DNA from 3 places in the Paraburkholderia dioscoreae genome. Region 3 is predicted to be linked to each of the others. Evidence: predicted binding sites of a transcription regulator. Region 3 holds the regulator's gene; each other region holds the start of a gene.
What was found. Region 3 encodes LexA, which represses DNA repair genes until DNA is damaged. Its sites were predicted from a motif close to ACTGTATNNNNATACAGT; they were not measured.

Region 1 (2,264 bases), on a different replicon from region 3:
GCCCGGCAACGCCGCAAAGACCGGCTCCCAGCACAGCAGCCCGAACAGCGAATTGATCAGCGCGTTCTCGACGTAATGAACCGGCGCGGCGCCGCACGTCAAATGATCGCGAACGACGTATTCGACCGGCAGCGGCTCCTTGGGCCGCGGCACCACCAGCGTGCTGCGCTCGACGGGACGCGCCGCGCTCGCCCGTGCGGCCGGCATGCCGCGCTTGCGCAGCAACCGTGCGAGCATGCGGGCGATGCGTTGCGCTTCTTCTTCGCTCTCCGGCGCCGCGGCGGCTTGCGAGGCGAGCGCGAACGCATCGTCGAAACGTTCGCTGCGTTCGAGCACACGCATGCGCCGATGGCGCGCACCGGGCCACGCGCAGCGCTCATACACGGCGAGCGCGGCCGGCCAGTTCTCCCGACGCTCGCACAGGTGGCCGATACGAAACAACAGTTTCGCGCGCCGCGTTTCGAGCCAGGCGTTCGAGGTTTCTATTTCACCGACGGCTGCCACCAGTTCGTTGATCGCCTCTGCTTCCGCGTCGCCGCCGGGTAGCCATTCGAGCGCTTCACGGCACGCGTGCAAGGCGAGATAAACGTCCACGTCCGCACGCGCCTGAAACGCGCGCGACGAAGGCGCGAACGCCACCTTCTCGTACTGGAACACACCGAGGTCGGCAAGCACGAACTCCGACCACGCCTGCTGCAAATTGCCGAAGAACATCAAACGCAGACGTTCGCACAGCGGTGCGATGGCAACGTGCAGCACGCAATCCGTTGATTGACCGTACCATGCGCGGAGCGGGCGCGCCGCGACGCCTTCTTCTGCGGGCTCGCCAGGCTCGCCGACATAAAACGGACGCAGCGTTTCCAGCAGTTCCGGTTTGCGCAAGCTCTTCGTGCCGGGAATCAACGCGACGGCGTCCGCGAAAATTTCCATCAACTCGGCACGCGTGGTGAGCGCGAACAGATCGTCGAGCGTCAGGGCCGGTTGGGTATCGACCCAGCCGAGCGCGGCGATCGGCGCGGCCGCCTGCAGTGGGCAGCCGATCTCTTCGTAAGACAGGCGGCTTGCGCGAAATAGCGTGCCTTTACGCATCAGCATGCGAACCAGCAGCGCGCGTGACGCCTGCGGCAACGCGGCGAAATCGCGCAGAAACGCCTGTTCGTGCGCGTCGAACAGGTCGTCGTAACGCTGCGCGAGCCACGCGAGGGCGCGCTCGAAGTTCAGCAGATAGTAGAGAGCGTAGGGAGAAGCGGGTGTTGCCACGGCACGTTCACGAAACCTGTATGTTTATACAGTGATGATAGCAAAGTCCGTGGCGATGCAGGCACAGCGCGGCAAGACGTGGGGGCCGCCCGAATCAGGCGACCCGGAATTTTTTTACTCCGCTGCCAGCCACACCACCGTCAACGAACGCACGCCTTGCGCGCCGCGAATCAGCACACCCTCGATATCCGCCGTCGCCGAAGGCCCGGTGACGAGCGCCGCATAACGGGCTTCACGGAAATCATCGCGCCGGTATACGTCCTGCAAGCCGTCGAGCAATTGCGACGGATCGAGCAGCACGACCAGATGCTGCACGATGTACCCCAGCGCGTTGACCACATACTCACGTTCGCTGAACCACACCGAGCCGGTCTCAGCCACGCCGAAGCGCGCCCGCACCACACCGACCTCGATGTCCTGCAGCGACGCGGGTTCCGTGTCGGCGGTGAGCACGCGCGTGCCCGGCACTTCCGCGGTTGCCGAAGCGATGGATGCCTCAGCCCCGAACCGCTCGCGAATCAGCCCGCCCACGTCGCTCGCAGCCGTAACTTCGACGCACGTGCCACCCATTGCCTGCAGCGCCGCCGTAAAACGCGCGTGCAGATCGCCACCCGCCGCATCGAACAGCGGCACGTCGGGCCGTGGTCGCGCCGGCGGCTGCGCCTGCCGCACTTTCGCCAGAAAAGCTTCACGCGTTGTCATGATCGGCTCCACGATTCTTTTTGTACCAGGCGTGGAAGGTCAGTTTTGGCGCCTCCGGCAACTCGCGCTGTTTGCCCCAGATATTGAGCGGGTTATACAGCACGAAATTCGGCAGCCGCCGCAGCGCGCTGCCCATCGAGGACACCGTCGCGCGATACAAGGTCGGGCTCGCGAGCAACCGCCCTGCCATCTTCAACACCTCCTGCTTCACGAACGGCACCTCGTGATGCTCCGCAATCACCGTGCGCCATTTGTAGATCTGCTCGTGAATATTGATCTTCACCGGACACACGTTCGTGCAA
Region 2 (2,264 bases), 1.9 Mb from region 3:
GACAACGGCCGGCCCTTGCGTATCACGTGATGGTTACTCTTCTTCGTCCGCGACTTCAGCGCTTGCGACAGTCGCGGCTTCAGCCATAGCATTCACACCCAGCGATTCGCGGATACGGTTTTCGATCTCGCGAGCGATATCCGGATTTTCACGCAGGAATTCGCGCGCGTTGTCCTTGCCCTGACCAATACGTTCGCCGCTGTAGCTGTACCACGCGCCGGCCTTGTCGACGATCTTGGCTTGTACGCCCAAGTCGATGATTTCGCCCTGACGCGAGATGCCTTCGCCGTACAGAATGTCGAAAATCGCTTCCCGGAACGGTGGCGACACCTTGTTCTTGACGACCTTCACACGCGTTTCGTTGCCGATCACTTCGTCGTTCTTCTTGATCGAACCAATGCGGCGAATGTCCAGACGCACCGACGCGTAGAACTTCAGCGCGTTACCGCCCGTGGTGGTTTCCGGATTGCCGAACATCACACCGATCTTCATGCGGATCTGGTTGATGAAGATCACGAGACAGTTCGTGCGCTTGATCGTGCCGGTGAGCTTGCGCAGCGCCTGCGACATGAGACGCGCTTGCAGACCCGGCAGCGAGTCGCCCATTTCGCCTTCGATTTCAGCCTTCGGCACGAGTGCCGCGACCGAGTCGATCACGATCATGTCGATCGAGCCCGAACGCACCAGCGCGTCGGCGATTTCGAGCGCCTGCTCGCCCGTGTCCGGCTGCGAAACCAGCAGATCGTTCACGTTCACGCCGAGCTTGCTCGCGTACTGAATGTCCAGCGCGTGTTCCGCGTCGATAAACGCCGCCGTGCCGCCGATCTTCTGCATTTCGGCGATGACTTGCAGCGTCAGCGTGGTTTTACCGGATGATTCCGGGCCATAGATTTCGACCACACGGCCACGCGGCAAACCGCCGACGCCCAGCGCGATGTCGAGACCGAGCGATCCGGTTGAGACCACCTGAATGTCTTCGATTACCTCACCCGCGCCGAGCCGCATGACCGACCCTTTGCCGAACTGCTTTTCGATCTGCGCGAGTGCGGCAGCGAGTGCCTTGCTCTTTTCAGCAGTCAGTCCAGCCGAGCCTTTCTTGCTTTCTTCCATGAATCGTCCTTTGCTATGATGAACGGCGTCTGAGGCGGATGTGCGACCCCGAGTTTCAACCTACTCGCAAAGGACAGCACAGGAAACCCAGACACTGTATAAAAAAACAGTAGTTTTGGCAAGCGCGATTCTCATGCGAACACGCATTTTTACCGTCGCGCGGCCCAAACCACCCACAATAATTTTCGGAGACCGCTGTGCGCCGGGGGACACCCCACGGTGCCGGCAATGCCAGGCTGGCGCACCATGCGAATTCTTATTGCCGAAGACGACAGCATACTCGCGGACGGTCTGGTTCGATCACTCCGCCAATCGGCCTATGCTGTCGATCACGTGAAGACCGGCGTCGAGGCCGACACCGCGCTGTCGATGCAGACTTTCGACCTGCTGATTCTCGATCTGGGCCTGCCGCGCATGTCGGGGCTCGAGGTGCTGCGCCGCCTGCGCGCCCGCAATTCCAATATGCCGGTGCTGATTCTGACCGCCGCGGACAGCGTCGACGAACGCGTCAAGGGTCTCGACCTCGGCGCCGACGATTACATGGCCAAGCCCTTCGCGCTGAACGAACTCGAAGCACGCGTGCGCGCCCTGACACGGCGCGGCGCGGGCGGCGGCCCGACGGTCGTGCGGCACGGCTCGCTGTCGTTCGACCAGGTCGGGCGGATCGCCTATGTCAACGAACAGGTGATCGATCTGTCCGCGCGCGAGTTGGGCTTGCTCGAAGTGCTGCTGCAACGGATCGGCCGGCTGGTTTCGAAAGAACAGCTCGTCGACCATCTGTGCGAATGGGGCGAGGAAGTCAGCAACAACGCGATCGAGGTCTACGTGCACCGCCTGCGCAAAAAAATCGAACCGAGCGGCGTGCGCATCATCACCGTGCGCGGGCTCGGCTACTGCCTCGAGAAAGCGGCGGCGCCGGCTAGCGCGAACCCGAGCGCCAACGCCCTGCCCACGCCCCCGCCCGTCGAACCCGAACCGCCCCCATCGCCGCCGTCCGGCGCGATGCCGGCGAGCCACCACTACAAATAGAGGACGCCCATGTCCGCACGCGCAGACCGCGCTACGGCGCACGCGGCGGACCTCGACGAGGCGCGCGACGAGCGCTACGCCAACCCGTTCGCCCCGCCCGACGAAACCGAAGCCGCCGCCGAGGC
Region 3 (2,264 bases):
TTCGTGGCAGCCGGCACGGGCGGCCGCTCGCCCGGATCGCCGCGCGGCGGCATGCCGTTCAACAGGGCCGCCACGCCGTCTGGGGTGGCATAGGCATCTACGAGCGGACCAATCAGCGCAACGCCGATCATCGCGCCAATGGCGGCCAATGGATTACCGTTGCTGTGTGCGTCGAGACGCCGTGTCAGCAAGCCGGCGACCTGCTGCTTCAGGCTCTCACGCAGCGCGGGAAAATCGACGTACTGATTGACCGTTTGCGCGTCGCGCGCATCGGCCGCGCGTTTGAGATTGTTCAGCGCAATATACGGCGTCGCGTACGCGAACCCGAGCGCGGCGATCACCACAATCACGAGCAGCGTGACGATCAGCGGCCGGGTAGCGCCGCCTTTGGTGCGTTTCAGAACGGCCATCGAATGGGGCTCTCCGTCAGGTGTGATCTAACGTGGACCGCCGCCACGCAAAAACGATCCCATGCGAAGCAATATCGCCACCCGATTGAAGGCCGATCAAGACTCGAATACCGCACCACGTAAGTTTGCTTCGTCGGCAATGCAGCGGTCGATCATGCGGCATACGGCGTCTACCGTGCCGACCATGATGAGCCGCGATGGGCCGTGATAGACACGCACCGGTGCGCGCCGCGCCGGCTCGGCCGTATTCAAACCCGAATTCAACGACACGCGGGCAAACGCCGGCAACGACGAGGGCAGGCTCGACGCGCTAGCAGGCGAGTCGAATAACGACGGCGTGCTGGCCGTGGGCGCCTCGATCAATGAGCAGGGCACCAGCTTGCGAAGATGGCGCAGACGACCGAACTGGCGAAAAGGCAGCAGGCGGGCAAGGCGTTCCATGAGACTCTCCAGACGATGCAACATTGATGCGGCGTTGGCGTGGCTTTCTATTCTGCCGAACGGGCAAGACGGGGCTTGGAACCAGAGCGCTTGAATTCCAGGCGCCTGGAACCAGTGTGCTTAGAACTCGCCGGGGCGAATCAGCCCGACGGCGATACCCTCCAGCGCGAACTCCGCACTGCCGGTTTCAACGAAGATGTTTTCGTAATCGGGGTTCTCGGCGATCAGTTCGAGCCCGTTCGGCCGGCGCTTCAGGCGCTTGACCGTGACGTCGTCGCCAAGCCGGGCAATGACGATCTGGCCGTCTTTGGCTTCGCTCTTCTTTTGCACCGCGAGCAGGTCGCCGTCGAAGATGCCCGCGTCGCGCATGGACAGCCCGCGCACCTTCAGCAGGTAATCGGGCTTGCTCGAGAACAGCGCCGGGTCGCACGCGTAGTGCTGCGAGATATGTTCCTGCGCGAGGATCGGGCTGCCCGCGGCAACCCGCCCGATCAGCGGCAGCGACAGTTGCATGATGCTGGCGTGCGGCAGCGTGAACTGGTGCGGCGAATCTTCCGGGCCGGCCAGCAGGCGGATGCCGCGCGACGCGCCCGCCGCGAGCTCGATCACACCCTTGCGGGCGAGCGCGCGCAGATGTTCTTCTGCCGAGTTGGCCGAGCTGAAGCCCAGTTCGGCGGCGATCTCCGCGCGGGTGGGCGGAAAGCCGGTGCGTTCAATAGCCCTGCGGATCAGATCGAAAACCTGCTGCTGTCGTGCGGTGAGTTTGGTCATGGCGCCACTGTATGGATGAACAGGTGACTGTATTTTTATACAGTATCGGGCGCAATTCAAGCTTTACTTTAAGTTCGTGCCGAAGGGTGGCGTTGCAGCGCCGTCAAAAGACGCTCCAACACCCGTTTTCGTGCCGCAACGCCTTATCCAGCTGCCATTACCACTTTTGCGTATTAAAGAATGAATAAACATTATTTTTAATGATGAAAGCGCTTCGATAGACTGGCCTCCGAGTTGGCGCTCATGTGCACGTGACCGCGACGCAGAGCAACACCACACGCTGTTTCAGCGAATTACGACGCGGAGAAAGTTGACATGAATCACCAAGGTACGGGGCTGGCGGGCAGGACGAAGAAACTCATCGTGGCGCTGGCACTGGGTGCGGCGGGCGCGCTCGGCGCGATGGCACAGGCACACGCTGCCGACACGACGCTGCTGAACGTGTCCTACGACCCGACGCGTGAGCTGTATCAGGACATCAACCAGGCGTTCGGCAAGGAATGGAAGGCGAAGACCGGCGACACGATCACTTTCAAGCAGTCGCACGGCGGCTCCGGGGCGCAGGCGCGTTCGGTGCTCGATGGTCTGCAGGCCGACGTCGTGACGCTCGCGCTCGCTTACGACATCGACGCACTGGCCAAC

Region 1: PDMSB3_RS29120 (VRR-NUC domain-containing protein) is a predicted target of LexA. The motif match lies at 1,276-1,293, and genes of this name have one in related genera.
Region 2: recA (recombinase RecA) is a predicted target of LexA. The motif match lies at 1,204-1,221, and genes of this name have one in related genera.

What each region holds. Positions count from the first base shown of each region.
Region 1 covers NZ_LR699554.1:2,002,866-2,005,129, forward strand. Annotated here, with positions in the region: gene PDMSB3_RS29120 (VRR-NUC domain-containing protein) at 1-1,260, opposite strand, end outside; gene PDMSB3_RS29125 (LutC/YkgG family protein) at 1,375-1,962, opposite strand; gene PDMSB3_RS29130 (lactate utilization protein B) at 1,949-2,264, opposite strand, start outside.
Region 2 covers NZ_LR699553.1:3,788,078-3,790,341, forward strand. Annotated here, with positions in the region: gene recX (recombination regulator RecX) at 1-26, opposite strand, end outside; gene recA (recombinase RecA) at 34-1,110, opposite strand; gene PDMSB3_RS17070 (response regulator transcription factor) at 1,357-2,139, shown strand; gene PDMSB3_RS17075 (sensor histidine kinase) at 2,149-2,264, shown strand, end outside.
Region 3 covers NZ_LR699553.1:1,922,106-1,924,369, forward strand. Annotated here, with positions in the region: gene PDMSB3_RS08575 (DUF2939 domain-containing protein) at 1-410, opposite strand, end outside; gene PDMSB3_RS08580 (hypothetical protein) at 507-851, opposite strand; gene lexA (transcriptional repressor LexA) at 972-1,622, opposite strand; gene PDMSB3_RS08590 (sulfate ABC transporter substrate-binding protein) at 1,938-2,264, shown strand, end outside.